2 regions of the Bacillus sp. T3 genome follow, and region 1 is predicted to be linked to the other one. Evidence: riboswitches for the same ligand, from Rfam matches in the RefSeq annotation. Region 1 holds a riboswitch; the other holds the start of a gene.

The links. Region 1 has a riboswitch for lysine ahead of dapA (4-hydroxy-tetrahydrodipicolinate synthase). Riboswitches for the same ligand answer to the same signal wherever they lie in the genome.
Positions count from the first base shown of each region.
Region 2: linked by a shared signal. The riboswitch ahead of RGF10_RS03070 (amino acid permease) and the one ahead of dapA (4-hydroxy-tetrahydrodipicolinate synthase) in region 1 are both predicted to bind lysine.

Region 1 covers NZ_CP137761.1:2,088,884-2,098,172, reverse strand. Annotated here, with positions in the region: gene RGF10_RS10905 (MarR family winged helix-turn-helix transcriptional regulator) at 1-328, opposite strand, end outside; gene RGF10_RS10900 (exonuclease domain-containing protein) at 743-1,684, opposite strand; gene RGF10_RS10895 (HD-GYP domain-containing protein) at 1,964-2,506, shown strand; gene RGF10_RS10890 (HD-GYP domain-containing protein) at 2,490-2,906, shown strand; gene RGF10_RS10885 (M15 family metallopeptidase) at 3,015-3,587, shown strand; gene RGF10_RS10880 (BC1872 family protein) at 3,667-3,972, opposite strand; partial or broken gene RGF10_RS10875 (glycerol-3-phosphate dehydrogenase/oxidase) at 4,075-5,728, opposite strand; partial or broken gene glpK (glycerol kinase GlpK) at 5,894-7,386, opposite strand; lysine riboswitch at 7,834-8,016, shown strand; gene dapA (4-hydroxy-tetrahydrodipicolinate synthase) at 8,143-9,030, shown strand.
Region 2 covers NZ_CP137761.1:582,492-604,354, forward strand. Annotated here, with positions in the region: gene RGF10_RS02975 (CdaR family transcriptional regulator) at 1-356, opposite strand, end outside; gene dapA (4-hydroxy-tetrahydrodipicolinate synthase) at 932-1,828, shown strand; gene RGF10_RS02985 (gluconate:H+ symporter) at 1,863-3,188, shown strand; gene garR (2-hydroxy-3-oxopropionate reductase) at 3,341-4,228, shown strand; gene gudD (glucarate dehydratase) at 4,327-5,679, shown strand; gene RGF10_RS03000 (glycerate kinase) at 5,813-6,946, shown strand; gene RGF10_RS03005 (FadR/GntR family transcriptional regulator) at 7,147-7,848, shown strand; gene RGF10_RS03010 (hypothetical protein) at 7,971-8,159, shown strand; gene RGF10_RS03015 (CBO0543 family protein) at 8,146-8,442, shown strand; gene RGF10_RS03020 (c-type cytochrome) at 8,506-8,796, opposite strand; partial or broken gene RGF10_RS03025 (dicarboxylate/amino acid:cation symporter) at 9,252-10,528, shown strand; gene RGF10_RS03030 (NUDIX hydrolase) at 10,607-11,134, opposite strand; gene RGF10_RS03035 (hypothetical protein) at 11,365-11,763, shown strand; partial or broken gene RGF10_RS03040 (molybdopterin-dependent oxidoreductase) at 12,018-14,074, opposite strand; gene RGF10_RS03045 (AAA family ATPase) at 14,373-15,686, shown strand; gene RGF10_RS03050 (retron system putative HNH endonuclease) at 15,683-16,318, shown strand; gene RGF10_RS03055 (trypsin-like peptidase domain-containing protein) at 16,527-17,477, opposite strand; gene RGF10_RS03060 (hypothetical protein) at 17,506-18,000, opposite strand; gene RGF10_RS03065 (YkvA family protein) at 18,353-18,745, shown strand; lysine riboswitch at 18,966-19,159, shown strand; gene RGF10_RS03070 (amino acid permease) at 19,367-20,755, shown strand; gene RGF10_RS03075 (GerAB/ArcD/ProY family transporter) at 20,819-21,844, opposite strand.

The DNA of each region.
Region 1 (9,289 bases):
GTTCAAGAATTGGAATCAACCCTCTCGCTTTTTCAGTCAAAACAATAACAGATGCCCTTCTGTCATGTGGATGAGATTCCTTAACTATCATTCCTTTATCAGCGAGTCTCTTTAAAATCCCTGAAATGGTTGGCTTATCAAAGTCTAATTTTGCTGCAAGTTCAACTGCTGTTCTCCTTATAAGGGTCGTATGCTGCTTCTCCTCTAGGTCTAGACATTTAAGAACACTCCATTGAGCAGTAGTTAAGTCATATTGTAGTAATTTTGTTGATAGTGTGTATTTTAAATCCTTTGAAACCTTCATTAATAAATAACCGATATTATCCATGTTCTCCTCCTGTATAGTTAGCGCACTAACTATATAGTTAGTTTACTACCTATTTTTTCAGTAGTAAAGTATTATTTTATAAATATAGGCTGTGTTAAATTTGTCTGTTGATTTCCGTTCCAGGTGCTCCAATCAACATTGTTTTCAAAAATCAACATCGTTCTTTAACACAGCCTAATATAAAAGCGGTTGGCCTCAGAACAGATGATGGTCAACCGCTTTTTGTTTTGTAAATTTCATTTCAAAAATAATATCTTTTGCACCGATCTTATCGTAATTCCAAATTCAACCAATTTAATATCATCATTTGTTGTTGCTCTTTAGTTAATTTAAAAAACATGACAAAGCTCCTTTCAGTTGCTTCATCATCGATTGTATTTTTCTATTTCTACTTTTCTATATAAAGAAGGATCGTTATTTATTAAGTAGACTTAAAAACGCTGATTCATTAATAATCTTAATTGGGAAACCCTTCTCAATTAGTTCATTCGCCTTCACTTCTTTAGTACTAATACCAGAAGGCCCCACGAGTGATTTATCCTGCTTTCCAACGATGAGAAAGTTTGTCTTTCTGCTGACCCCACTTTTTATTATACCACCGACATCGACTACCTTTTGCATCGCTTCTTTTCTATCTATGCTCAGCAAATCCCCAGTAAAAACAATTTGTTGTTCAAAAAATGGATGTTGGTCATCAAACTCCTTAATCGAAGCAGTAATCTCATGTATATCAATTTTCGAAAACTTCTTCTGTTGTTTTCTTTTATAAAAGGTAGTCTGATGTCTTAACTCTGAAAAAAGACGAACAGAAATAAATTCCCCGTGCATTTCAAGATATGAATGAATCGATTCTTTCTCCTTCAACTCAACACATTTAATCACCAATTCTGCACATGCTCTTGCATCAGATAATGCATTATGATGGTTGTCGAGCTGGATTCCGAACCATTTTGTTCGAGCTTTCAAAGAGCCGCTAATCCCTATATCACGACAGGCGAGTGTGCTGATTGGAATACTACATGTATAATGAAACTTCGGAATTTCTAGTGAATATTCTACTAAACAACTCTTTAGCACACTCATATCAAATTGTGCATTATGAGCAATGACCAGCGAATCATGGAAGTAATGCTGAATTTCATTCCATATTTCATTAAAACGATAAGCGTCTTTTACATCTTCGATTGTAAGGCCATGAACTTTAGACATCCTATCATCCATGACAAGTGTCGGAGGTTGGATGAGATAGTACTTCTCATCAACTATTTTGTTTCCTTTAACGAATACCATCCCCAACGAGCAGGCACTGCTTAAATCATTATTGGCAATTTCGAAATCAATTGCGATAAAATCCATCGTTTCCACACCTCAACCCTTTGAAAAACGAAATATATTTGTTTCTATAACTATACCAATTCGTTTCAATACTGAAAAGGAAAGTTACGAATCTCGTATTTACTTAAATATTCCAAAATCCTAGCAGATAAATACATGTTTTATTTTCATGCTTCCAAATGTCACAATCTGTTAAGAATTGTGTCTGTTTTTATTAGAAGTTTCTTATAAAATATCATTAAATACACTGTGTAATCTAAGCCTTTTTGCTGAAAAAAATAAACACAGAGGGGGCTTTTTTTGGATTCCAAGTTTAACTTCTTTGTCGATAATACTGTTTTATATCGGAGTCTTTTTTATGCTTCTATATTAACCATCCCCATTTTAAATTTCTGGTTTGATTCCTTTAATTCAATGTTCGTGCTAATTGCAATTTTTTTAGGAGTTGGCTACTACTCTAAACCAAGATGGTTTCACCTTCTTTTTACTTTTATTTTAGTAGAATTAAGGACCATCAGCACGGGTGAACTTGATAGCAACTTGACCTTTATCATACGATTGATTGTTTACTTTACCGTTACCTTTCTTGCCGTTGAATTTACCAAACAATTTCACATTCAAAAAAATAATAAAACAGAATTAATAATGACGATTTCGAAATTATTGGATTCCAGGGATTCGTATACGGCAAACCATTCTGAAAATGTTGCAAAGTACTCGATGATGATTGCAAATGAATTGGGTTTATCTAAAACTTCTTGCAGAGCCCTATATATTGGGGGGCTTTTACATGACACAGGAAAAATCGGTGTTCCAGGAGATGATTTTGACAAAACCTACTAAATTGAACAATGAAGAATATGAGATTATCAAACAACATCCGAGCATCGGTTACGAATCATTAAAACATCTTTCTTTGATCCAAAATTTAGGGGTATTAGATATGATTCATTATCATCATGAACGATATGATGGAAATGGTTATCCTAAAGGTTTAAAAGGCAATGAAATACCTGTGTCGGCTAGAATCATGGCGATAGCTGATTCCTTTGATGCAATGACGTCAAAACGGGTTTATAATGATGCCAATACAATAGAGTTTGCCATCCATGAAATAGAAAAGAACAAAGGACTACAATTTGACCCACAAATTGCCGATGCATTTATGAACCTTCTTAAAAGAGGAGGCATCAAGCTAGAAAAAAATGAACAAGCAGATACGAACGAAGAATCGGTCATTTAGACACATAAATCGTCTATGTGACCTTTTTATTATTTTTTTGAATCTTTCTCAGGTCTTTGATCGTCTTAATAAGTAAGAGTAAGAGTTTAAAAGAAAGGAATAGCTAACTTGAAACTGAAACGGATTAGAAGCACATTCATCACGTTACTCCTCGCACTAGTTGGAATCATTCTATACCTTCGCTTTCTGTCAATTCCAGTTGGTAATGAGAATGCGCCAATGCCTGACTCACTTCACCCAGTCGTCGAGGAACGAACGGATCAACTCATAGAGAAAGCAGCTGCAAAAGGAATTACCGTCATCATTACCGATGATTTTCGAAGCGCTGCCGATCAGAATAAATTATACGAACAAGGCCGTTCAACAGAAGGAACAATTGTTACAAATGCTAAAGGAGGAGAGTCGTACCATAATTTCGGTCTAGCGATCGATTTTGCGCTCAAGCTACCAACAGGAGATGTTATTTGGGATCGCCAATATGACGGAAACGGGAATGCGACTTCAGATTGGACAGAGGTTGTAACAATTGCGAAAGAGCTTGGATTTGAATGGGGTGGCGATTGGGTAAATTTTAAAGATTACCCCCACTTGCAAATGGATTTTGGATTAACCATTAATGATTTACAAAGTGGGAAAAGACCTCCTGATCAATTGCTTACGGTTGATACTGTAAACGAATAGCGGGACCTATAAAATCACATAACAGAAAAGGAAGCAGCACCTTCCCCTGCTTCCTTGCTTAATGGTATGTTTGAATTTTCTACAGCCATTCTGCCGCAATGGGGTTGTTTTCTGCAAGTTCGTAAGCAGCATTCGTAATCGCTTTAGCAAGCGTATCCCCCGTTGCGCAAATTTGATTGAAACAAACCTCTGTATCTCCATTTTGCGTATAAGTAAAACCCAATTCTTTCAGTCGTTCGACAATGATCATCGCGTGGTCAAGGTTTTGCTCTGGTTGAAACTCAGAATCATGAATAATCATATCTTTTTCAAAGTCATACCATTTGTCCCAACTATTTAATTTCCAGCCTAATATTCTACGAGCAATGATATCAATTTTGTTCATTCCAGTTGGCCCCTTTAATTCTGTATGTTTTATCATTTTACCATTTTCATTGAGTGGTTTCTAACAAAATCACCTTTCAAAGCTGGAGTAAATATCGAAGCATTAGAACTGAGCAGTTGCACGTCTAATCTCCTGCTCAAGTTCATTAGAGAAATACATAATTTGATCATTCGTCCATGTTAAGGTATGCGCCATGTAAGAAATCACTCTATCCATATAACGATATACTACCGCAATATCAAACAATAAATCTCCAGGTTCTACGAAGTAAGAAGTCAACAGGTGTTACAATCATCTCATTTTCAATCGCGTAAACTAATTTGCTAAATAAAACGATTGGCAAGTTAAAGCGATTTGCTTCTTCGCCTCTTTGTTCCACAATTTTATATAATTCCAGGACGTTAGAGCCATACCTTGATGCCAAATGAACCGCCTCCGTTTTTGTTAATCCCAATGTCATCCCAATTTTGACTTGAGATTGGATGAATTCAGGAAATCTTTCCGAACCGCCAACATCCCCACCAGAAATAGGAATAGTTCTCGTTTCGCATTTACGAAACACTGTTTGATGAGATAGCGCAAGTTTTTTGACAACAGTATCGACCACCCATTCCGCCATTTTGCGATAACCCGTTAACTTTCCACCAGCAATGGTTATTAACCCTGAATCAGAAATCCAAATTTCATCCTTCCGCGAGATTTCTGAAGGATCCTTTCCTTCTTCATAAATGAGTGGTCTTAATCCTGCCCAACTTGACTCTATATCCTCTGCCGTCACCTTCACATCAGGGAACATGTAGTTAATCGCATCAAGAATATAGGTGCACTCACTTTCCGTCATTCCGGGTGCGTTATCTTCTCATCAAAGAAGGTATCAGTCGTACCAACATAGGCCTTATTGTCTCGCGGAATCGCAAACATCATTCTTCCATCCAGGTGTATCAAAATACACGGCTTGCTGTAACGGGAATTTCGTTTGATTGATTACGACATGTGATCCTTTCGACCATTTTAATCTTTTGCCAGTTATTGAATGATCTTTTTCCCGAATAAAATCAACCCATGGCCCAGTCGCATTCACGACCACTTTAGCTGTGATCGTAAAGTTTGTTCCATTTAATTCATTGGAGATAATGGCACCAGCGACTTTTCCATTTTCATAATGCAATGCCTCTGCTTTTGCATAATTTAGAGCTACTGCTCCTTTTTCAACCGCTGCTTTCATGACTTCAATGGTAAGCCGTGCATCATCCGTCCGATACTCCACATAAACAGCCCCACCCATTAAACCTTGTTTTCTCAATAATGGCTCACGTTTAAGGGTTTCATTGGCATCTAGCATCTTTCTTCGTTCCTTCTTTTTCACACCTGCTAAAAAGTCATAGGCCAAGATTCCAATGGAGGTAGTGAACATCCCAAAGGTACCACCCCTGTAAATGGGGAGAAGCATCCATTCTGGCTTTGTCACGTGAGGGCCATTTTCAAATACCACCGCTCGCTCTTTCCCCACTTCAGCGACCAACTTGACTTCGAATTGCTTTAAATATCGTAAACCTCCATGAACTAGCTTTGTTGATCGACTAGATGTTCCAGCCGCAAAATCATGCATCTCGACAAGAGCTACCTTCAAACCACGTGCTGCTGCATCTAACGCAATGCCTGCACCAGTGATCCCTCCACCTATAACCAACAGATCAAATCGTTCGTTTTTTAAAATATCGATGTGCGTTTCTCTGTCAAGAGTAGTAAATTTCATGTCTACCTCCTATATATAAAAGAGACCAAAAACACACTGACGCTATATGCGAAAATGTATTTTTGGTCTCTCTGAATTTAACTAGTCACTTAAAACGTATTAACTTATATTTAAGATAAAGTTGATACGTTTTTAGAAAACAGTACGGTTTTGTTAATATATATTCTATTTGAACACCATTGTTGCTTGGACCGCTTTTTTCCAGCCAGTATAGAGCAACTCCCTTTTTTCTTGGTTCATTGTTGGTACAAAGGAATGCTCAATTGCCCATTGTTTCGCAATGTCTTCCTGACTTCCCCAATAGCCAACTGCTAATCCAGCTAAATAAGCTGCGCCAAGTGCAGTTGTCTCGTTGACCGTCGGGCGTTGTACAGGAACATTTAAAATTCCGCTTTGAAAGTCCATTAAAAAGTGATTTTTCACGGCACCACCATCGACCCTTAGCGTCTTAAGTTCAATTCCTGAATCTGCCTCCATAGCAGATAAGACATCCTTTGTTTGATAAGCAAGTGATTCTAAAGTTGCCCGAACAAAATGCTCCTTTGATGTTCCGCGCGTGAGTCCAAACACTGCACCTCGAACTTCACTATCCCAATAAGGTGTACCGAGACCAACGAAAGCAGGCACAACATAAACTCCATCGGTAGATTCAACCTTCGTTGCATAATTCTCGCTTTCCTTAGCATCTTTCAGCATTCTCAAGCCATCGCGAAGCCACTGGATGGCTGAACCTGGCAACAAAAATACTTCCCTCTAATGCATATTCGACTTTCCCGTTTAAGCCCCAGGCGATCGTGGTTAATAACCCATGCTCTGAACGAACAGCCTTTTCACCTGTATTCATTAACATAAAGCAGCCTGTGCCGTAGGTATTTTTCGCCATACCAGGCTCAAAGCATGCTTGACCGAATAAGGCGGCCTGTTGGTCACCAGCCGCACCTGCAATCGGGATTTCTTGACTAAAAAAATGGGACTTGTCGGTATACGCATAAATTTCGGATGAAGGACGGACTTCTGGAAGCATAGAGGCTGGAATATTCATAATTTCAAGCAGTTCTTCATCCCATTTCAAATCATGTATATTATAAATTAACGTTCTAGATGCATTCGAATAATCAGTTACATGCGCTTTTCCACCAGATAAGTTCCAAATTAACCACGTATCAATTGTCCCAAATAGTAATTTTCCTGCTTCTACTTGTTCTCGTGCACCTTCGACGTGATCGAGAATCCACTTTACCTTTGTCGCGGAGAAGTAAGCGTCTATTAACAACCCTGTCTTTCCTCGGAATAAATCATTGTAACCGTTTCCCTTTAACTCATCACAAATTTCACTTGTTTGACGTGATTGCCAAACGATTGCATTATAAACTGGGATTTCCGGTTTCTTTATCCCAGACAACAGTTGTTTCACGTTGATTGGTTATCCCAATCCCGGCTACCTGTTCAGGTTTAATATTGGATTCTGATAAACATGCGGCTATTACGGCTAGAATGGAGCCCCAGATTTCACTTGCGTTATGCTCAACCCAACCTGGTTTTGGAAAAATTTGTGTGAACTCCTTCTGTGCAATATGAACGATTTCGCCCTTTTTATTGAATAAAATTGCTCGAGAGCTTGTTGTACCTTGGTCTAGTGACAAAATATATTGTTCCATTGTTGTTCCCCCAATTTATCCATTCATCCATTTATTATATATATTACGATTCAAATGGTCTATTTCCACAAATAAAAGCCCATGAAAAAACAGTAGTCATAAATAGGATAAAGACACACCAGGTCTTTTCATTCTGAACAACTACTGCTTTTCATGAGCATATTTTGATGTTTTTGATTGTATGAATTTCTAATAATCTCTTTGAATAGTCTTATTATGACAAGGCTTGTCAGGAACTTCCATGAATTTGTCAGAAAATCTAACAAAGTTTATATAGCCAAATAAATTTACACTACCATAAGTCCAATTCCACCCGAAGGTCCAAGCACAATGATTAGGTCAAATTTCTCTTTTTTCTCGCAATCTACATAAATACTCTTGAAACATTCATAAATTTTTGTTATATTTACAATCAATTAAATATTTTCTTACTTCAATACCTTTTGAAGTGAGCATAGAGGCGCAAAGACCATTAGTAAGCAATTTGAGGATAATGAGATCCTATGATAATTGCAGAAAGGGGAATTTGCCGAAGCAGTTGGAACCTCATTTTTCCATTTGCTGGGTCTGTTATTGAATAAATACAGAACTGTCATATAGGGGGTACCTATATGGAGGGCTATCTCACGCATAGGAACTCATTTTTAAATTTGTTTCTACTGCAGCAGCGATCCCTCGTTGCTGCTTTTTTGCGTTGATTTTTGTTAGGCCTATCCACCTCAAATTACGAAAAAAATTAATTAAAGGGTGAGAATAATGAATTTTGGCCAGGTTTTAACTGCGATGGTAACACCATTTGATCAAAATGGAGAAATTGATTTTAATGCAACGAGAACACTTGTTAATCATTTAATTGCAAACGGTACGGATGGAATTGTTGTAGCTGGGACAACTGGAGAATCTCCTACGTTGACTTCAGATGAAAAAGTAGCACTTTTTCAATTTGTCGTCGAAATTGTTGATGGAAGAGTTCCTGTTATTGCTGGAACGGGCTCCAACAACACTCGAGCTTCGATCATTTTAACTCGACTTGCTGAAGAGGCTGGTGTTGATGGAATCATGCTTGTCACACCTTATTACAACAAGCCATCACAGGAAGGCATGTATCAGCATTTTAAAGTGATTGCAGAAGCAACTTCCTTGCCAGTCATGCTTTATAATATTCCCGGACGAAGTGTCGTCAATCTTTCTGCCGAGACTGTTGTTCGACTTTCAAAAATAAACAATATTGTTGCAATAAAAGAAGCTAGTGGGAATTTAGATGCGATTGCGGAAATCATTCGTGAAACACCTAGTGATTTTAGTGTATATAGTGGTGACGACGGCTTAACCATCCCTATTCTAGCCATTGGCGGAGCGGGTGTTGTCTCTGTTGCCTCTCATATTATTGGAAATGAAATGCAAGACATGGTGACTAGCTTTAAGAACGGACAGTTAGAGGAAGCAAGTATTTCACACCGTTGCCTTCTTCCGATCATGAAAGCATTATTTGCTGCTCCAAATCCATCACCAGTTAAAGCCGCTTTAAATATGAAAGGAATTCATGTTGGTGGCGTTCGTTTACCATTGCTACCATTAAATGATGAAGAAACAAACACATTACGTGCTGTTCTACTTGGCAGTCAAATTGAAGTGTTAAATTAAGCTAGAATGATATTTTGGCTTTGTAGAAGCTCATTCTAATTTGCACAGAACAAATAATAAATTGGACATACTAAAATAGTTTATTTCCTGTTTCAATTTATTTCCGGGGTAAGCGCAAAATTTGCTAAACTTATGCAAATTAAGGAGAGATTCGACCTTAACAAATGTCGAATCTCTCCTTTTTAATGTGAAAGATTACTATTTTTGTCAAAGTAAATTAGAATTTGTTGATAGAAACTTAACCTCATGGTAAGATAAA
Region 2 (21,863 bases), 1.5 Mb from region 1:
TTTATTCGGCGTTCTTTAAATAGGAACTCTTGATTGATTAATAATTCAGCTGTTATTTGAACAAGCTCAGCAAACGGTGCAACCGTATTAGGATCACCGCTAATACCAATTACACCAATGACTTTGTTTTTAAACTTAATCGGGATATTTACTCCAGGTTTTGCCCCGCCTTCTGTATTAAAGACGCTAACGATTGTTCCTAGTTCAATCGCCGTGATCGCCCCTTCATGATAGGTGCCTACTCTTTCAGTATCTCCACTCCCAATAATAAGTCCAATTTCGTCCATAATATTTACATTGTATGGAATAACTTGCATTACTTTATTCGAAATCTCTTGAGCTAGTAATTTATTCATTTTCACTAGGGATTCCTCCTTTAATGAAGTATTTTTGATATTTGGTTATTTGCCTAAAAAAATTCGGAAAATATTATGAGTTTGAATGATGATTTATTTGTAAGACAATTATACAATAAAAATGTAAACGGTTACGAGAAAATTAACAAATAGAATGATCGTTCATAGTTTAGAAAATTTACTGTAAAAATAATGTCACTTGACTTACTGTTGGAATTTAGTTGAAGCAGAAGCCCGAAAGCTTCCTTTGTTCAAATGACTAAGAAATGATATGAAAACTTTATCATGTTGAACGAAGATTTTTTTTGAAGAACCGTTTACGATAGTGTGGTAAGGAAGATTGTTAATTTGTCTTACAAAAAAAATGTAAAACGTTTTCGTAGTTTGTCAAAACTCTCACGGAAATTGTTCAAAAAGTAGATTATTATTAGATTATTATTGTGTAAATAGTGAAATCGAAATAATAATCTTTTATTGAATCTTGGTATGTGAATCTGTTCACATATAGTGTTTGCGTGGAGTTCCCTTTCCAAGATCATCTCTAAAGTTACCGGTAAATCAAGGAGGAGTCAGCAATGTTTAAACCAAATGGGGTCATCCCAGCTTTAGTCACACCGTTAGATAAGAGTGGAAATTTGATGGAAGATGCATTAAGAAGAGTAATTGATTACACCATTTCAGGTGGAGTTCATGGGCTGTTTATTCTAGGAAGCAGCGGAGAGATTTACGGATTAACAAATGAACAAAAACGTCGTGTAGTTGAAATTACGGTAGAACATACTGCTGGTAGAGTTCCTGTGTATTGCGGAGCTAGTGAAATTACGACACGGGATTGTATCCAAACTGCGAAGATGGTTGAAGAGGTTGGCGGTGTTTCCGCATTATCGGTTTTAACACCTTATTTCATGACTCCAACGCAAACAGAGTTAAAGGATCATTTTACCGCGATTGCAAAATCAACAAATCTTCCAATTATCCTTTATGGGAATGAAGGTCGGACACAGGTGAAAATAGATGTTAACACTTGTGCGGAATTAAGCAAGGTTGACAATATCATCGGAATTAAAGACAGCAGTGGAGATTTGACAAAACTAGCAGAGTATCTTCGAGTAACTGATCGAGAGACTTTCTCCGTTCTTGCTGGAAGAGATACATTGATTTATGCAGGACTTTGTCATGGTGGTACTGGGGCGATTGCAAGTACGGCAAACATCGCACCAAAGCTATGTGCGGATATTTACAATACGTTTGTAGCGGGTGATTATAAAAAATCATTAGAATTGCAATTCAAATTGGCTCCACTACGACTTGCTGTTGATAAAGCGACTTTCCCAGTTGTGTTAAAAGAAGGCTTAAGAATGGTCGGGGTTGATGTTGGCTATGCATTTGCACCTGCAGCAGAAATGAGCCCGGATAGCAGAAAAATATTAGAAGATGTGCTGAAAGATCTAGAGTTGTTTCAATCAATCTAAATCAAACTAACTCCCTTAGAAGGAAGTGTTAATCATGCCATTATTTTATGTTGCCTTAGCAGTTGTTCTTTTACTAGTTTTAATGATCCCTCTAAAAATGAACGGGTTCATCGCGCTAATCTTAACTTCTATATTTGTTGGTTTCCTTGTAGGTATGCCAATGGAGCAAATTTGGGAAGTCATTGGTGATGGCCTTGGTGGGCAGTTGTCGGGTACAGCCCTTATCGTAGGTATCGGAGCTATGCTTGGAACAGTTCTCGCTGATGCAGGTGCTGCACAGCGGATTGCTACTAGCTTGGTGAATAAGATGGGAATAAAACGTGTTCAGCTTGCAATCTTGATTACTGCCTTTGTTCTTGGCGTTACCATGTTCTTTGAAGTAGCGTTTGTGTTATTAATTCCACTTGTATTCGTTCTTGTACGTCAAACAAAATTAAATCTTTTATGGATTGCTTTACCAATGGCAATCGGGTTATCTACGACTCATAGTTTTCTCCCGCCACATCCGGGGCCAGCAGCTGTTGTTGGTGTGTTCGAAGCTGATATGGGATTAACTCTTTTATACGGATTGTTTATTGCTATACCTGTAGCTACATTCATTGCCTATACTTGGACGAGAGTTCCATTCTTCAAAAAAATCAATCCTTCCATTCCAGAGGGACTTGTTTCAAGCAAACAGTTTAAAGAAGAAGAATTGCCATCTTTTGGAGTAAGTCTTTTCGTTGCTCTTATACCAGTAGTACTTATTGCCATCGATGCTATTAACACCTTATTCTTACCAGAAGATAATGGTTTCCGACACATTATGAGTTTCGTTGGTGCATCAGAAACAGCATTATTAATTGGCCTCTTAATCTCTATGTGGCTACTAGGACCAAGAATTGGTCGTTCTTTAAAAGATGTAATGAAGTCTTGTTCCGATGCCGTTAAGCCAATGGCAATGATCCTTTTGGTTATTGGTGCAGGTGGAGCATTTAAGTCAATTCTAGTAGAAGGTGGAATTGCAGATTATATCAAAGAGATAACATCAGACTGGTCTATGTCTCCAATCATTCTTGCTTGGCTCATTGCTGCTATCTTACGTATTGCTCTTGGTTCAGCAACGGTTGCTGTTATGACAGCTGCTGGAGTGGTACTTCCAATCGCACAAGCGTCAGGAATACCGATGGAATTAATGGTCCTTTCCGTTTCATGCGGAAGTGTTGCTTTCTCTCACGTAACTGACCCAGGTTTCTGGATGTTTAAGGAATTCCTTAACTTATCGGTCACTGAAGCAATAAAAATAAGAACAACCTATACTACCGCGCTAGCCATCCTTGGATTGGTAGGAGTCTTAATCATCAATATGATTATTGGTTAAATAACTTCTTTTGAGTCAACCGGGCAGTAAATCATTACATGTCTCAGTCAGCTGGGAGTTTGCTGCCCGCCATGGTTTCAAAATTTCTAAATAAGAAAGTACAATCTTGTACTACTCTTTTATAAAAAAAAATTGTAGGAGTGAAGAAGATTATGAAGAAAATTGGATTTATTGGTTTAGGAATTATGGGTAAGCCTATGAGTAAAAACTTAATTAAAGCTGGCTATCAATTGATTGTTAGTGATTTCAATAAGGGTGCTGTTGATGAATTAGTACAATTAGGAGCAGAAGTAGAAACTACACCAAAGGCAATCGCTCAAAAAGCGGATATTGTTATTACGATGCTTCCAAACTCTCCAAACGTAAAAGCTGTTGCGTTTGGTGAAAACGGATTGATCGAAGGTGCACGTGACGGATTAATTTATATTGACATGAGTTCTATTGCACCTGCTGCTTCTCAAGAAGTGTCTAAGGCATTAGCAGAAAAAGGTGTAGAAATGTTAGATGCTCCTGTCAGCGGTGGAGAGCCAAAGGCAATTGATGGAACGATTTCAGTAATGGTTGGCGGTAAGAAGGAAGTATTTGAAGAAGTGAAAGACGTATTAGCAGCAATGGCTGGATCAGTTGTTCATGTTGGTGAAATCGGTGCAGGTAACGTAACGAAGCTTGCTAACCAAATTATCGTAGCATTAAACATTGCAGCTGTATCTGAAGCATTTGTTTTAGCTCAAAAAGCTGGTGTAAATCCAGAGGCTGTATATGAAGCAATCCGCGGCGGTTTAGCAGGTAGTACCGTTCTAGATGCAAAGGCACCAATGATGTTGGATCGGAACTTCAACCCAGGTTTCCGTATCAACCTACACATTAAGGATTTATTAAATGCCATTGAAACAAGCCATGAATTTGGTGCACCGGCTCCATTAACTGCAGCAGTGTTAGAAATGATGTATGCCTTAAAGGTTGATGGACATGAATTTGAAGACCACAGCAGTCTATTAAAATACTATGAAAAATTAGCTAACGTTGAAGTTACACGTTAATATTCATTAGGAGAAGTGGGACTTTTGTTAAAATGAAGGTCCCACGCATTCAATATTAAAAATAAGATAACAAAATTTAATTACTAGGAGAATTCCCGATGAAAACAGTACAGAACTTAACTAATCTAACTCCTGTTGTTACTGAAATGGACGTTTATCCTGTTGCTGGTCATGATAGTATGCTGCTAAATCTTAGTGGGGCGCATGGAGCTTACTTTACCCGAAACATTATTATCCTAAAAGACAGTAATGGAAATGTCGGTGTTGGGGAAGTCCCAGGCGGTGAAGGGATTCGCAAAACACTAGAAGATGCTAAGCCGTTAGTGGTCGGATCTTCCATTGGAAATTATAACAATATCCTAAATAATGTGCGTAAAACCTTTGCTGGTCGAGATGCTGGCGGTCGCGGATTACAAACTTTTGATTTGAGAATTACGATTCATGCAGTGACAGCCATTGAGGCAGCCCTCTTAGATTTATTAGGTAAGCATCTAAATGTTCCTGTAGCTGCATTATTAGGTGAAGGGCAGCAACGTGATAAGGTAAAAACACTTGGCTACCTATTCTTTATTGGTGATCGTAATAAAACAGATCTACCTTATTACAGCAATCCTGAAGCAAGTGAAGAGTGGTACCGAATCCGCCATGAGGAAGCTTTAACACCTGAGGCTGTCGTAAAGTTAGCTGAAGCTTCTCACAAACTATATGGCTTTAAGGATTTTAAATTGAAAGGTGGAGTTCTTGAAGGAAAAGAAGAAGCCAAGGCTGTTCGTGCATTAAAAGAGCGTTTCCCAGATGCAAGAATCACTCTTGATCCTAATGGAGCTTGGTCATTAGCAGAAGCAATTGAAATCGGAAACAGCTTGAAAGATGTTCTGGCATATGCTGAAGATCCATGTGGAGCAGAAAACGGTTATTCTGGCCGTGAAATAATGGCAGAGTTCAGAAGACAAACAGGTCTTCCAACAGCAACGAATATGATTTCAACAGACTGGCGCCAAATGGGCCATACGATTTCTTTACAATCAGTCGATATTCCATTGGCAGATCCACATTTCTGGACTATGCAAGGTTCAGTTCGTGTTGCCCAAATGTGTCATGAATGGGGTCTAACATGGGGTTCACACTCGAACAATCATTTTGATATCTCCTTAGCAATGTTTACCCATGTTGCAGCCGCTGCACCAGGAAATATTACAGCAATTGATACACATTGGATTTGGCAGGAAGGCATCGAGCGCCTTACGAAAGAGCCTTTCCAAATCGTTGATGGAGATATTACTGTACCTGATAAACCAGGACTAGGCGTCGAAGTGGATATGGACCAAATTTTAAAGGCACACGAACAGTACAATAATATGGGATTAGGTTCTCGTGATGATGCGGTTGGAATGCAATTCTTAATTCCAGGCTGGAAGTTTGATAATAAACGACCTTGTCTTGTCCGCTAACAAACAAAGTTAGGGTGGCTGTCAAGGTCACCCTTATCTTTTGAAATATGTTGAATGATAGATTGAAAGAGAAATTTAAAATATTTATTATTAAAATAAAGAAGATTCTAATATAAGCAAAGGATCGATTATTATGAGGTTTGTCTTAGCACCAGATTCGTTTAAAGAAAGCATTTCGGCGAAAAATGCAGCCCTTGCTATGAAAAAGGGAATTCTGGCTGTGTTTCCAAATGCACAATGTGATATCGTTCCGATGGCCGATGGTGGAGAAGGAACCGTAGAATCTCTCGTCAGTATGGACAATGGTGAATTGATTAAAACGGAAGTAGTAGGTCCATTGGGAGAAACAGTTATCGCGGCATTTGGGTTATTAAAAGAGGAAAAAACAGCGATTATTGAAATGGCAAGTGCAAGCGGGTTAGAATTGATTAACATTGAAGATCGGAACCCGCTCGTAACCACAACCTTTGGAACAGGACAGTTAATTAAACAGGCACTTGATCAGGGCGTTACTAGAATTCTTATTGGCATCGGTGGAAGTGCAACAAACGACGGTGGAGTTGGAATGCTTCAAGCCCTTGGAGTTTCGTTTAAGGACCAAAACGGAGCAGAGCTTGCATGGGGTGGCGGTGTTCTAGATCAAATACACACGATCGATATTAGTGGATTAGATAAAAGAATTAAAGATGTCCAAATTGATGTTGCCTGTGATGTGAATAATCCGCTTATTGGCGTAAACGGTGCAGCAGCTATATTTGGTCCCCAAAAGGGTGCAACAAAAGAAATGGTGGAACAGCTTGATCAAAACCTGGCTCATTATGCGAAAATGATTCATCAGGAATTAGGCATTGATATTGCCAATACTGAAGGGGCCGGTGCTGCGGGTGGACTCGGTGCTGGATTAATGGCCTTTCTTCATGCACGATTAAGAAAAGGCGTCGAGCTTGTAATTGAATATACAGGGCTTGAACAGCGAATTATTGGCGCTGATTATGTTTTTACTGGGGAAGGCAGCATCGACGGTCAAACCCTCTTTGGTAAAACCCCGTTCGGTGTAGCGACCATTGCGAAGAAGCACTCTGTCCCAGTCATTGCCTTTGCGGGAAAAATTGGTAACGGAGTTGAACCGTTATATGATAATGGCTTTGATGCTATCGTTGGGATTTTAAAAGGAGTCACCTCTTTGGATGAGGCACTTGCTTTAGGAGAACAAAATTTAGCTTTTTCTGCTGAAAATATTTGTAGGATTTTAAAGTTAGGTTGTTAGTGAACGTTGTGATTTTTTGCACACAGTTGATTGGAGCACCTGAAGCGGAAATCAACAGACAACTATTACAAAGCCTAGAAATAAAGTAGTGATTAATGACAATTTCGTGAGCTGCCAATTCGTTGGCAGCTATTTTTATTTTATTTGTTATAATAAAAATTAGTCTAACAAATAAATTGTATTTAATAAGGAGCGAGAAGATGGAGGAGTCTCCTAAGAAATTTTCAGTTGAATCAGTCAATCGGAATACATTGGCGAAGCAGGTTTTGGAACGTATTATTCAGCTATTAACAAGTGGCCAGTTAAAACCAGGAGATAAGCTCCCAACCGAAATGGAGCTATTAGGAGAACTAGAGGTTAGTCGGCCTGTCCTTCGTGAAGCATTAAGTTCTCTCGAAACACTTGGAGTTATCACAAGAAAAACACGAGAAGGAACGTTTTTTAACAATAAAATTGATAGTCATCCGTTTTCAGTCATGTTAGCTTTGGCTGCTGATAATATGCCTGCTATTTTAGAAGCAAGGATGGCATTAGAACTAGGTCTAATTGCCATCGCTGCTAAAAAAATTAATGAGGAACAACTATCAAAATTAAAAGAAACCATTGATTTCATTGCGCAAAGTGAGGACAATAACTACGGAGAAGCCGATCTTGAATTCCATACAATTATTGCATTAAGCGCTGAAAATCCAATCGTAGAAGGCATGATTGATTCTTTATTAATTACTCATCGAAAAATTGATAGTGAGATTAAATATCGGGAACGCGATTTAACGGTTGCGCATCACACTGCTATTTATGAAGCGCTAGTAAAGAGAGATCCCATTCTAGCTTTCCAACAAATGTTTAATCACTTAGATTATGTCAACAAAAAAGTACTAAAGCATTATAATTACCAATAAACTGACTTTAACGCAGTAAAGCAGTGGGGGACAGTCCCCCACTGCTTTACTGCGTTAATGGATATTATTTTGAATATTAGTCAAATATGAAGGTATGCGGTTTTTTAGGGGAGTCCGATGGAGTGAGTAAAGAGATTCTTGTTCTTATTATTGTTTGGAGCCTAATGATTTTGGCACTGCTTATTTGGATACCTAGAAAGAATATAAGGCATTCAATTGTTATCTTTTTCTTCAAGCAGTTTATGACGTGGATATTGGGGTTAATTGTTGTAGAGTTAGGGTTGATCACTTACCCAGGTGCGCGAGTTTGAAAAAGCAAGTCATACAAGCTTTTCTTTTGAATATTTCATTTACCCTGCCATCTGTGTTCTATTTAATTTGTATTATCCGAGGGAAAAGAGTGTGCCACACCGAATTGGCTGGTTTCTATTTTTTCCAAGTTGGATGACGGTTTTAGAGGTGTTGATTGAACACTACACGCAATTAATCAACTACATTCATTGGACCTGGTATTGGACGTGGTTATCATTGTTTATCACTTTTGTTTTCTCGTTCCTATTTTACCATTGGTTTTTTAAGATAAAGATTAGATGAAGCATTAATAAAAGACTGTCACGCCTTATGAAGAGGGTGATAGTCTTTTAATTAGAAGCGGTCTTATTTTTCCAATAGCCATTCAGCCACTAGCTTCGCATCTTCCTCTGACAAAAGTCGTGCTGGCATCATGCCTTTTCCATTGTTCATCAGCTTTAGCAGATCCTCTTCGGTGTATTTGCTTTTCATATTAAGCACTGGCGGGCCTGCTTGTGCCCCATTTAAATCTGCACCGTGGCATGTAGAACAGCTTTTCTCGAAATGCCCGGCAGCATCAAGTGTCTCTGGTTCTTTTGCTGAACAACCAGCCATTAACAACAAAGAGAATATAGAAATTACCAACAGTCGTTTCATGATGTTTATTCCTCCATAACATATATTTAATAAAATTGTAGTTTCTAATAATTAATTCCAGCTAAAAGAAACATTAACATTATATTAAAATATTTCCATGGCCTAGCACTGTCCTAATTTTGTCAAAAGGTTGATTTTTTCTTATAAAGTGCACAATCCAAACTCGTTGAACAATAGAACTGGTCTATGAGTACAAATGGGATCCAAACTCGTCGTGAACATAGAGCTGGTCTATAAGCACAAATGGGGTCCAAACTCTTTGAAAGGTGAACATAGAGCCAGTCTATTAGCATAAATGGATTAACACTGTTCTTTAACAGTCGTATTTTTAAAAAATTCAGTATTTGGACTTTTTTGTTAATAAAATAGGTGTCAAATATCGTTTCCTTTACATGGAAAACTTCGGTATGATACTTCAAAACTACTACATCATTTTAAGTAGAAGGGCTGTGTTGATGTTGAAATCATTTATTGAAAATTATCGATTCACATTCATTTTATTATCAGCCATCGTGATCGGCGGAATTGCTGGAGTAATCTATGGTCCAGATGCTGCCGTCGTTAAGCCGCTCGGGGAACTCTTTCTAAATTTAATGTTTATGATAATCGTACCACTAGTTTTTTTCAGCATTGCTTCAGCAATTGCTAATATGAACGGCATGAAACGGCTTGGAAAAATCATGGGTAGTATCGTGATTATCTTCCTGTTAACAGCTTCAGTTGCGGCGATTCTTGGACTGATTGGAGCCTCGATTATTCCTCCAATCGAACATGCTGATATCGCTTCGATTAAAGAGGTGATGAGTGCAGGAGAAGAAGCGGATTCCGAGACGCAATCACTCCTTGGCCAGCTCGTCGCAACTTTTACCGTACCTGATTTTTCACTGCTGATGTCAAGAAGCAATATGCTTCAACTGATTGTATTCTCGCTATTGTTCGGAATTTCTACCGCAATGGTTGGGGAAAAGGAAAGCCAGTTTCAAGCTTCCTCGCTGGGGGTACGGCTGTGATGATGAAGATGGTCAATCTCGTCATGTATTATGCACCGATAGGGCTCGGCTGTTATTTTGCCGCCGTTATCGGTGAGCTCGGACCGCAAATCCTTGAAGGCTACGCACGGTCTTTTGTCCTGTATCTCATCTTGACGGTCATCTATTATTTTGGATTTTTTACGTTCTATGCCTTTCTTGCAGGAGGAAAGGATGGAATCAAGGTCTTTTGGAAAAATGCAATTACGCCATCTGTCACGGCCTTAGCGACCTGCTCCAGTGCTGCGTGTATTCCGGTGAATCTCGCCGCAGTCAATAAAATGGGGGTACCAAAGGACGTTGGTGAAACAATCATTCCGCTCGGGGCTAACACCCATAAGGATGGTTCCGTTTTTGGTGGTGTCTTGAAGATTGTTTTCCTATTTACCTTATTTGGCAAGGACTTAACAAGTCTTTCAAGCATTTTAAGCATCTTGGCTGTATCGTTTTTAGTCGGAGCGGTCATGGGGGCAATTCCTGGTGGAGGAATGATTGGCGAAATGCTCATCATTAGTGTTTACGGCTTTCCGCCAGAGGTGTTACCGATTATCGCCGTGATTAGCACGATTATTGATGCCCCTGCAACACTGCTCAACTCTACTGGGAACACGGTTTGTGCGATGCTTGTCACTCGTCTGGTTGAAGGGAAAGACTGGCTTAAAAAAGCAGGCCTTAATGGGCGGAAAAAGGCGAACGTGATGTAGGGCGATTTTTAATGGTAAAACCTTATTTTTAATAAAATAAATAAGCCGATGACTTTTAACTGGTCATCGGCTTCATTTTTAATCTGTAATAAATTTATACCGCAAAACGGCTGCCAAACCGGCACCATGCTGGAATTCGCCTTTTTTAATTAAATCCTTCAGCTCCTCCATGCTTAGCTTGTGGACGTCAATTTGTTCACTGCTTTCTAAGTTTTGCTGCGTTGGCGTTAAGCCTGCTGCTGCAAACAAATAAATTTCCTCGCTGGTTGAGCCGGGGGAAGGATAGAAGCTTCCTAAATCAAGCCAATGCTCAGCAATATAGCCTGTTTCTTCCTCAAGCTCCCGCTTCGCTGTTTCAAGTGGGGAGTCGCTACTTGTATCAATACTTCCAGCAGGTAGCTCCCACTGCCAGCTTTTTAAGGCATGGCGGTATTGCTTTAAGCAAAGGACTTCGTTATCCTCCGTGATGGCCAGAATACATACCCCTTTAGCAAAATCTAAAAAGGCAAATGTTTTTTCCTCACCGTTAGGTAAAATCACTTCATCAATCGTAATTCCATAGCGATTCACCTGTTTCCGTTCCGAGCTTTTTATCTTCCAAACCATGTTGTTCACCTCATCCATAAAATCATCAGGAAGTATTTCCCTACAATATGAATATTATAGCCTGTTTTGATGTTCATAGATAATTTGTTTCATTTTCTAATTGATAATGTTTTTCTGGAAAAATAAAAATAGTAAAAAGATGTCATAAACATTACATATTTTGGTATAGGGTTTATGATAATTTTTATAGAAACTAGAATAGTAGTTAAAAATAATAGGGAGGTTACAGAATGAAAGGTTACTTATCTTTATTGTTTGGAAGCTTTATCATTGCACTTATGCTTATCGTTCCAGGAAACGCCGCATTTGCTGAAGAGCCTGCTGGAGAAACTCAAACCACAACAGATGATTGCGGTTGTGATGTATCGATGTTAACCGGTTCTGAAAGAAATAAGATTTTATCGGATTTACTTAAGAGTGATGAGTTCAAGGCTGAAAAACAGGTATTGAAGGATCAAGGCTATAAATGGAATGGCGCTGGTACAACTGAAGTCATCATTAACCATAGTTATGGTGATTTGATTATGGTAGGAGTTATGTTTACTGCTGAAGATGGAAAACAGTATGCAGCTGGTTTTTTGTGTCCCCCTGGTGGTAACTTCATTTTTAGAGGAATCGCACCATATTAGTAGTAAGTCAAGTTTGGCACGAGTTTGTAAGTGTAAAAGCCCCCAATTTTTTGAATTGGGGGCTTTTCTATATGATTATTTGTGACAGAAAAATGGTATCGGCAAATAAGGAGCAAGAATCGGCTAATAAAAAACCGATATTGGCAAATAAAACGCAGAATTGGCAAATAAAATGGCAAAATCGGCAAATAAGACGCTGAAATCGGCGAATAAGACTAGGTTCACCGTTGTCAACCCATCCTTAGCTCCTCAACTTATCTCACAAGTTTTTCTATACTTACCCGACCTGAAAAGAACGTCGCCCCGCCACCCATATCGGCGATTCGATCGGGGGTTAGCGCATTGACTAGCTGTTTTGTACCTTTCAAATCGGCCCACAGCCCTTGGCTTACGACAACACCAGGAAGAACGTTGTCCCCGACTGAAGCCTTCAATTCGCATTCACCGCGGTTGTTCCATACTCGCACCATTTCACCATTTTCGATTCCTAGCAAGCTTGCATCCGTACTATTGATATGGAGCAATGGCTCTTTTTCAAGCTGTTGATGCTTTTGATTATTTGAAAAGGTTGAATTCAAGAAGTTATGGTTCGGCGCTGGGACGAATTGGAATGGGAATCTATTGTCCGTGCTAGCTTTGTCATCTTCTATAAGTGGTATATAGGTTGGCAATGCTGGATAGCCATCCTGCTTCATTTTTTCAGAATAAAGCTCGATTTTTCCACTTGGAGTCTTTAGCTTTCCTGGAAAAAGCGGAGCAACCTTTGCTTTCACAAACTGTTTTTCTAGTAAAGTATTATAATCGATACCCTCCAAATAAGGGTTATCAGGATGATCGAGTGCTTCAGCAATCATTTCTGCTTCTGTAGCCGTAAACGCATCCTCATCAAAGCCCATGCCCGCAGCAAGTAAGCGGAACACCTCGACATTTGACTTGGATTCACCATAAGGCTCAATCACTGGCTGCTGCAGCTGCATATAATGATGCCAATACGATGCGTAAAAGTCGGTGTTTTCAAAGGACGATGTCGCTGGCAGGATAATATCTGCATATCGAGCCGTTTCGGTTAAAAATAAATCATGAACCACAACGAATAAATCATCGCGCTCAAGACCCTGTCGCACTTTGTTGTTGTCAGGTGCGACAACGATTGGGTTTGAGCTATAAACGTACAACGACTTAACCAGGTGGGTCTAAATTAAGCAATGCATCTCCCAATCGGTTCATGTTAACGACCCGCGTTGCTTTATTTTTCAATAATTCAGGTCGTTGCAAGGCATCCGAGTTATGCGCAAGCCAGCCTGCATTACTCTTGATGGCACCGCCACCCTTAACCAGCCACTGGCCAGTTAGTGCTGGCAGGCAAGCAATCGTACGAATACACATACCGCCATTATCGTGGTGCTGCGGCCCGTTGCCAATCCGAATATAGGCTGGTGTGGTTGTGCCGTACATCCGTGCAAGCTTATAAATATCGTCTACTGGTACACCGGTAATAGCCGAAACCGAAGCAGGGTCGTACTGCACAACATGCTCACGCAATTGTTCATATCCTACGGTGTATTGCTTTAAGAATGCCTCGTCGACCAGGTTTTCTGCGAAGAGGATATGCATGATTCCTAAGGCAAGTGCGCTATCTGTTCCTGGTAAAATTGGAATAAACCAGTCGGCGAACTTTGCTGTTTGATTTTTATGAACATCGATTACGACAATCTTGGCGCCGTTTTGCCGACGGGCTTGCTGCGCAAAGGCAATTTGGTGCATGTTCGTGCTCACTGCATTTACGCCCCAAAAGACAATTAGCTTTGAATGGACTGTGTCTTCAGGGTCGATCCCGAAACCGCCACCCATTGTATATTTATTGCCCTCAACACCGGCGACCGAGCAGATGGTTCGATCGAGCTGAGTTGCACCTAGACGGTTGAAGAAACGACGGTCCATTCCTTCTGCGGTCAGGTTGCCCATATTTCCATAAAAGCTATAGGGCATAATGCTTTCTGGCCCATCAGCTTGGATTAATTTTTTCCAGCGTGTAGTAATGGTTTCGATTGCTTCGTCCCAGCTAATCCGTTCGAATTGGCCGTTCCCCTTAGCACCTGTGCGTTTCATCGGGTACTGAAGCCGATTTTCATCGTAAATCCAGGTTCGTCATATGACGGACCTTGTTGCAAATATTTCCTTTTGTAACAGGATGATTCGGATCTCCTTCAATCTTGACTATTTTTCCATCCTGTTTATGAACAAGTAAGCCACACTGATCTGGACAATCGAGCGAGCAAACTGAGTGAAAAATACCATCACGAGGCAGCATTTAAAAAGTCTCCTTTCAATAGTCACTGCGGACCATCCAAATTACTGTATTTGACATGCTGTTGTTCGACGTCGCTTTGGACCATCGGAACATTATCTGGAAATGAATACGTACGATTTTATGAAAAGTTTAATAGTAATATTATAGTTCGTTATATCAATATATTTCGATAGTAAAAATAGACAAAATGAATGTTTTGATATTTTGCAGTTTCTCACCAACCGTAGGAGGCTGTCAAGGATTATGATATGATTAGTTTAAAGGCATTTCCTGAATTTGGGTCAAGAGGTGTTCAATTTTGAAAATAACAGAGATTGTATTAGAAAACTTTCGTGGATTTAATCAATTACAGTTACGTTTTTGTGGAAAAAATGTGGTGTTAGTGGGAACGAATGGGGTTGGGAAATCGACGATTCTTAATGCAGCGATTATAGTATTATCAAGATTTGTTGAAGTTCTTTCTTATGGTATTTCTAAAAAAATAAGCCTCAGTGAGACTGATATTAAGAATGGAAATCAGGGATTAAAAATTAAATGCAGTTTGACCTACGATGGGCATGTAGGCGAACTGGAATTAACGAAAATAAAGGCAACAGAAGCCGGCAGTAAGCTTGTCGTGAAGGATACAACAAAAGAAATAATTTCCCATTTACATAAAAAACTAGCAGAGGATGAAAGCTTCAATGCACCGATTTTTGTCAATTATCCGGTGCATCGGAATGTGAAGGATATCCCAGAGAAAATTAAGGCGAGAAAGGGCCTTGATCCTTATTCAGCCTATCACCAATGTTTTTCGCGGGATGTTGATTTTGGGTCGTTTTTTGAATGGTTTTTGCAACAGTCTCAAATTGAGTCGTTGCGGGCTGGGACGGATTCTATTAGTCAAGAGGAGGACGCCGCCAAGCCTTTGCAATCAGCACCAGCGTCCCTAGAACCATCATGGGAGAATCAGCTCAATGCAGTTCGAAAGGCGATTTATAATTTTTTACCGGGATTTTCGGATTTAAAGGTGCTACGGAATGGGAAAGCTCGAGTGATTGTTACGAAAGGGAAGCAATGCCTTGAGGTTAACCAATTATCAAATGGTGAGAAAGTCACGCTTGCAATGATTGGCGACTTGGCGCGACGGTTAGCATTGGCTAATCCAAGTCTTGAAAACCCTTTGGAAGGGGAAGGGATTGTCTTAATCGATGAGATTGAGCTTCATCTTCATCCAGCTTGGCAGCGTGAAATAATCAACTTGCTTCAGTCTACATTTCCTAATATTCAATTTATCCTGTCCACCCATTCTCCACAAGTATTGGGCGAGCTGAGTGATGCTGAAATCTTTTTTGTAACGCAGGAGGAAGATGGTGAGGAAATCAAGGTTCGCAGTGTACCATCTTTATTTGGCAAAGATTCAAATATGATCCTCGAGCAATTTATGGGTGTGGCTGAAAAAAATGAGGAAATAAAGTATATGCTGCAAAAGCTATTTCGTTACATTATGGAGTCTAAGCTTGTTGAAGCGAAACGAATGCAGGAACAGTTAGTTGAGATTTTAGGCAGTGATGATCCGAATTTGGTCAAAGCGGATATGATTATTCGGAGAAAAGAGAGCTTGGGGCAATGAAGCATATTGAAAAAAAGCCCTCACCAAGTGCATTTGAACATTGGAAGAAATCAGCCGGAGGTTCTGCAAGCTACCCGACGATTCCTCCGGCCATCAAAAATATTGTCCGCGAAAGCTTGCTAGATGAACAGTACTGGCTTTGTTGTTATTGTGGTCTCAGTTTGACCAGAAATAATATTCATATTGAGCATTTTCGACCACAATCTAAATTTAGATCACTGCAGTTAGACTACCGAAATCTTCATGCCTCTTGCATGGGAAAATTGGTTCATCATGACAAAGAGGTTTCCGACTTCTGTGGCCATTCAAAAAAGGATTGGTTTGACCCGGATTTGATGGTCTCACCGCTTGATCCGAATTGTGAAAGTTATTTTGAATATGGCTTTGATGGAACGGTTATTGGGGCCAATCATAACCGTGCTGCTGAAGAAACCATTCATCGCCTAGGCTTGAATACCTACTTACCGATAAAACAACGAGAAGAAGCGATTAATGCGATATTTGATTTGATCGATTTCTCAGATACAGAACAAATCAAGGAAATGATCCAATTTCTCGAAACACCCGATTCCACCAATAGACTACCATCGTTCGGTTACATAATTAGTAGATTACTAAAAACATTGCTTTAAAGCGGTAGAGTAATGGGGGACTGTCCCCCGCTGCTTTATCGCGTTAGTGTAGTGGGGGTCAGACCCCCATTGCATTAGTGCGTTAGTGACAAACCTCCAAATGAAACAGGCGGACTAGAATTGAAGTTCTAGTCCGCTTGTTTGTCTCATATTTTATAATGTGGGATTGTGTTTGCCCATGCCCATTCCCGCTTTATTAGCCCAGGCATTATTCATTTTTGTTTTGATCATCCGTTTTCGGCGATTGTGGTGTTTGCTGTTGCTGACTGCTGAGCTGAGCATCTGGGCTATCTATATTTCCAACATTATTTTGGTTTGGTGCATTATGATTAGGTGATGTCGGCGGACTCGCTCCAGCGATTGGTCCCGATCCAGGTCCTGCTCCGGCTCTTGGTAGCGATTCTGTTTGCTGAGTAATTCTTGGTCCTGCTCGATGATCAACTGCGGGTCCTCCAGCAGTAATCGCCATCACTTTTGGTTTTTTCGGAACGAAAACAAACGTAAACAGCATTAAAATGATAATCAGTAATCCTGCCAAACCGTCGACTATATAGAAGATAGTCGAATAATTAGACCAGAGGATTTTACTATCATCTACCTTTTTCTCAGAATCGGTAATGTATTTATCGATAGATGAATGATTTGGGAAGATTCGTTTAACCGATTCAAATTTTTCTAAGGCATCTTTATAGTATCCACCCCAATACAGGTCCAGACCTTCCTTAAATAATTTATCTGTTTCGCTGCTAGTATTTTTGGCGCCAGCTTGATTGACAAATTCTTTTACGGTGTTAACCGGCATCATAAAGTCAAATCCAGTTAATTCTGAGCCGAAGGTGAGGAGACCTACTATTTCCCCTTTATCATTAATAACTGGTCCACCACTGTTACCGGTTGACGTTGCAGCGTTAATTTGAATGACGCTCGTTCCTGTTTCCAGCTTTTTAGATGTAGCCGAAATTTCACCGGAGTTCATGGTTGACTCTAATGAAGAATCAACTGATAGTATGTTAAATTCTACTACTGAAGGGTAACCAATTGCCCATACTTTTTCTTGATCTTCTACGGCATCGGAATTACCCAATTTCAATGTTGGAAGGTTTTTACCTTCTATTTTTAAGACCGCAACGTCCTTCCAGTCTCCATCTTTTTCACCCACTGGTGAGCCGTAGCTTTTAATCTCGCCATCAAGTACATCTCCACCCAGGTAAGTATACCTCTGTCTGTCTTGTCAGGTTTGTATATCCTAAAACTTGAATTAAATATACATAAGCCGTTTCAATATCCGTTTGGAAGTACTCCGCAACAATGGAGGAGAGTTGGATTAAGGCTTCCTGCAGAATTTCTTCATCCGACATTTGGGTAGTGCTAACCACGTGTGCATTGGTTACGACATATCCATCAGGCGTAATAATGGCACCTGAACCATATCCACCAACAAAGGTCTGGTAATCTAGTTGTTGAAGGAGTGCTTCCAATTCAGGGAAAACGTCATATAACTCCCATTGAACGATGGCGTAGTCATAGACTCGAACAACGGCCGGCTTAGAATATTCAGCTAGCTTCTTAGCTTGATCAATGTGAGAAGTGTTTGGTTTAATGCTCATTAGAAAGAAAGAAGTAACGATTACCGCAATAAGCAATATGCTAATCGGTACGGTAAATAAGGCCCTCTTTTTCATCACACTCACCTCTTATAAAGGAATGTAAAGCCTTTATAACTATATTCACTATATGAAACAATTTATTTTGTACACACAAATAAATTAGCCCACCAGCGTACTAGCATATAAGAAAATCCACGGCCAAATGAACTAATTTCTTGGAAAATTTAATCATCATCACTGCAACGAATTAACGCGCTGGGGGACTGTCCCCAGCGCGTTAATTTGTTAAGTTTTGTGCAAAATTATGACATAAACATTGCAAGGGGTTTGGGATAATTTTGTCGAATAATAGTAATAATGAGAAGAAAGAGGTGAACGGAATGATGGAGCATGAAGACTTTTATCAAAGCTTTAGGAAGAAGATGCAGTGGTGGGAAAAAGTGAGGACGGCAAGACGAATAAATATGTAGAAATATTAATGTTTGGTCCAGATCTATTCCATTTGTTATGTAAATTATCGGTTGATAACAATGTAACCTTTTCTGATAAAGCCAAATTAGGAGCCGCAATTGCCTATTTTATCTCCCCTGTAGATTTGGTTCCTGAAGCATTGATGGGTCCAATCGGTTATGTAGATGATATCGCCGTTGCCGCCTATGTACTGAATAACATAATAAATAATACGAGCCCTGACATCGTAAGGGAGCACTGGGCAGGCGATCAGGATGTGTTAGAAGTCATTAAAAAAATTATTGCCACTGCCGATAAGATGGTTGGCGCAGGCATCGTGAAAAAGATCCGCAAGAAATTTGGCGTATAGGAAGACAATGGGGGACAAGCTTTCACTACTTTAACAATTTAGTGTAGTGGGGGACAGTCCCCTATTGCGTTAATGCGTTACTCCTGTGAGGGACTGTCCCCCAGTACATTAACGCGTTTTTGCTTTCCAGCTTAGGAAAAAACATGTTATTGACTTTTCTTTCGGCTGGATTTATAGTTAAAAATGTTCTACTAATATAATATTTTACCCTCATCCTAACCGATGAGGTAGAGGTCGCGGTTTTGATTAGTAAAGTAATGGAGATGGAGAGACATCAATGAAGTTACTTGAAAGGTAAAATCGCCGAAGCTTGGACTTTTTCTCTAAAGAGCCTTGGCTGGGGCTGTTTCCGAATAGGAACAGAACTGTCACGCTTGTCATAAACCACGGCAGGTGTGTTGAGCTATCTTAATGGAAGGTTTGATGGTGTTAAATAGAGAATGCCTGCGAAAATCGTTGGCTTTTTTTATTGAAATAATACACTCCTTCCTATTAAAAAAAGAAAAGGAGTTTTTTTATATGAGTCAAAACAATGCAACAGCACGTGTTTTACCCAGGTCGGATGAAGCACAGCAGCAAGAACCACAATTAAGGCGTGGCCTTCAAGCTCGTCACTTATCGATGATCTCCATTGGTGGAGCAATTGGTACAGGTCTATTTTTAGCAAGTGGATCGGCGATTCATACAGCAGGCCCAGGAGGGGCACTACTTGCTTATGTGATTATAGGAATCATGGTTTATTTTTTAATGACAAGTCTTGGTGAGCTAGCATCTTATATGCCGGAGGCAGGATCGTTTAGTACCTATGCAACAAAATTTGTTGATCCATCATTGGGCTTTGCGCTTGGTTGGAACTATTGGTATAACTGGGCGATTACAGTAGCAGCGGAATTAGTTGCTGGAGCTTTAATCGTGAAATTTTGGCTTCCAGATAGCTCCTCGCTTCTATGGAGCGCACTATTTTTAGCAATCATGTTCGGATTAAACTATATGTCTGTTAAAGGTTTTGGTGAGTCAGAGTTCTGGTTCGCTTTAATCAAAGTAGTGACGATTATTATTTTCCTTGCTGTCGGTATCTTAATGATTTTTGGAGTATTTACGGGAGAAGCTGTTGGATTCTCTAACTTTATGCTAGAAGATGGACCTTTCCATGGCGGATTCTTCACGATGATTGGAATTTTCATGGTTGCCGGATTCTCCTTCCAAGGAACAGAGCTTCTTGGGGTGGCTGCAGGTGAAAGTGAAGACCCAGCCCGCAATGTACCGCGCGCGGTTCGCCAAGTGTTCTGGCGCATTCTATTATTCTATGTATTAGCAATTTTCGTGATCGGAATGCTAATTCCTTTTACAAATGAATCTTTAGCAAGTGGCGATGTAACGCTTAGTCCGTTCACGCTAATATTTAAACGTGCAGGATTTGCGTTTGCTGCATCAGCAATGAATGCTGTTATCTTAACATCCGTTTTATCAGCAGGTAACTCTGGAATGTATGCATCTACACGTATGCTTTGGAACCTTGCAAAGGAAGGCAAAGCGCCGAAATTCTTAGCTAGTGTTGATGGACGTGGTGTTCCCGTTAATGCATTGCTTGTAACGTCTGCTGTTGGACTTGTTGCCTTTTTCGCTTCTTTATTCGGTGATGGTGCCGTTTATATTTGGTTACTAAATGCATCAGGTATGTCAGGCTTTATTGTTTGGTTAGGAATTGCTGTGAGTCATTATCGTTTCCGTAAAGCCTTTGCTGCACAAGGACGCAGCCTATCAGAACTACCATATCGAGCAAAATGGTTCCCATTCGGTCCGATTTTTGCATTCGTTCTTTGTGCGTTTGTTGTTTTAGGTCAAAATTATCAAGCGTTCATGGGTGATTCAATCGATTGGTACGGGGTAATGGTTTCCTATATCGGCTTACCATTGTTCCTAGTAGTATGGTTAGGCTATAAAGTGGTTAAAAAAACAAAGGTTATTCCATTAGAAGAATGCGATTTAACCCCAACGTTAAAGCAATAATGAAGCTTAGAAAAAGCTGTGAACCAAATAGAGGGGGTTCACAGCTTTTTTCTATTATAATGCTTATGACATCCTGTGACTGTCATTTATTTTTTTCACACTGTTTTTATATTTTGAAGCAACCACCACAATTATGGCCAAAATAAGAATAGCTGCACTAAACACGAGGCCGTATACATAATATTTTTCCATAAAATCATAAAAATCAATTGCCGTATCAAAGGTATTCAAGGAGACCACTAAAACTAAACCACCCAAAACCCAGTTAACTAGATGGTAATCCTTTAGTTTGAACCAATTTGCGACAGCGACGCTAGCTCCGTAATGGAGAAGAGCGAGCCGCAAATAGGCGGACACTGACATGATGGTCAGTCCATAAATATCAAAGCGTTCAATAAAGCCGACATTAATTAAACGAACCATACTTTCAACTGGATACATAAATTTTGTCGCTTGATTTTCACCAAAGATCGCAATTACCCCAGCAGCTGTAGAAGGAAAAATAATTAAATTTCCGATAAACGTAAGAAGATATACTTTTCGAAACGAAATCGACTTTTGCTCGGGCCGCTGAATATTGATCATTAACAGGACAATTATTTCGCCAAATAAGGCTAGGATAACGAGGATGACCGGGATAATTGGATCGATTCCATTTTCCATAATCGGAAGTAGCTTTTTATAGTCCTTCAGTGGCTTTAATGCCAATGAGACAAATATACCGGCTAAAATATTTAAGATAATAATCCATTCCGATACTCTGGCAATGACCTCAATCCCTAGGTGGACCGTATAAAATACGGCAATCGCAAATACCAGTGCGATTAACCACAGACGATGCTGTGGCAAAAATACAGCTGTGATGAAAATCGAAAAGCCATATAAAGTTAAACAAGAGTGAATAAAGAAAAAAGCAATAAGTGGAAGTGTCAGCATCCTACCGAAAAAGGGTCCGAGTGTTTCGAGTGCGTGCTCAACAAGGGTTTTCCCATACAGTTTTTCGCTTAAAATGGCCATGGCAAAAAATAGTAGCAGACCAGGGACAAATCCAAGGATCATCCCCAACCATGTATCCTTTCCAGGCCCAATCTAAAAAGACCTTTATCAA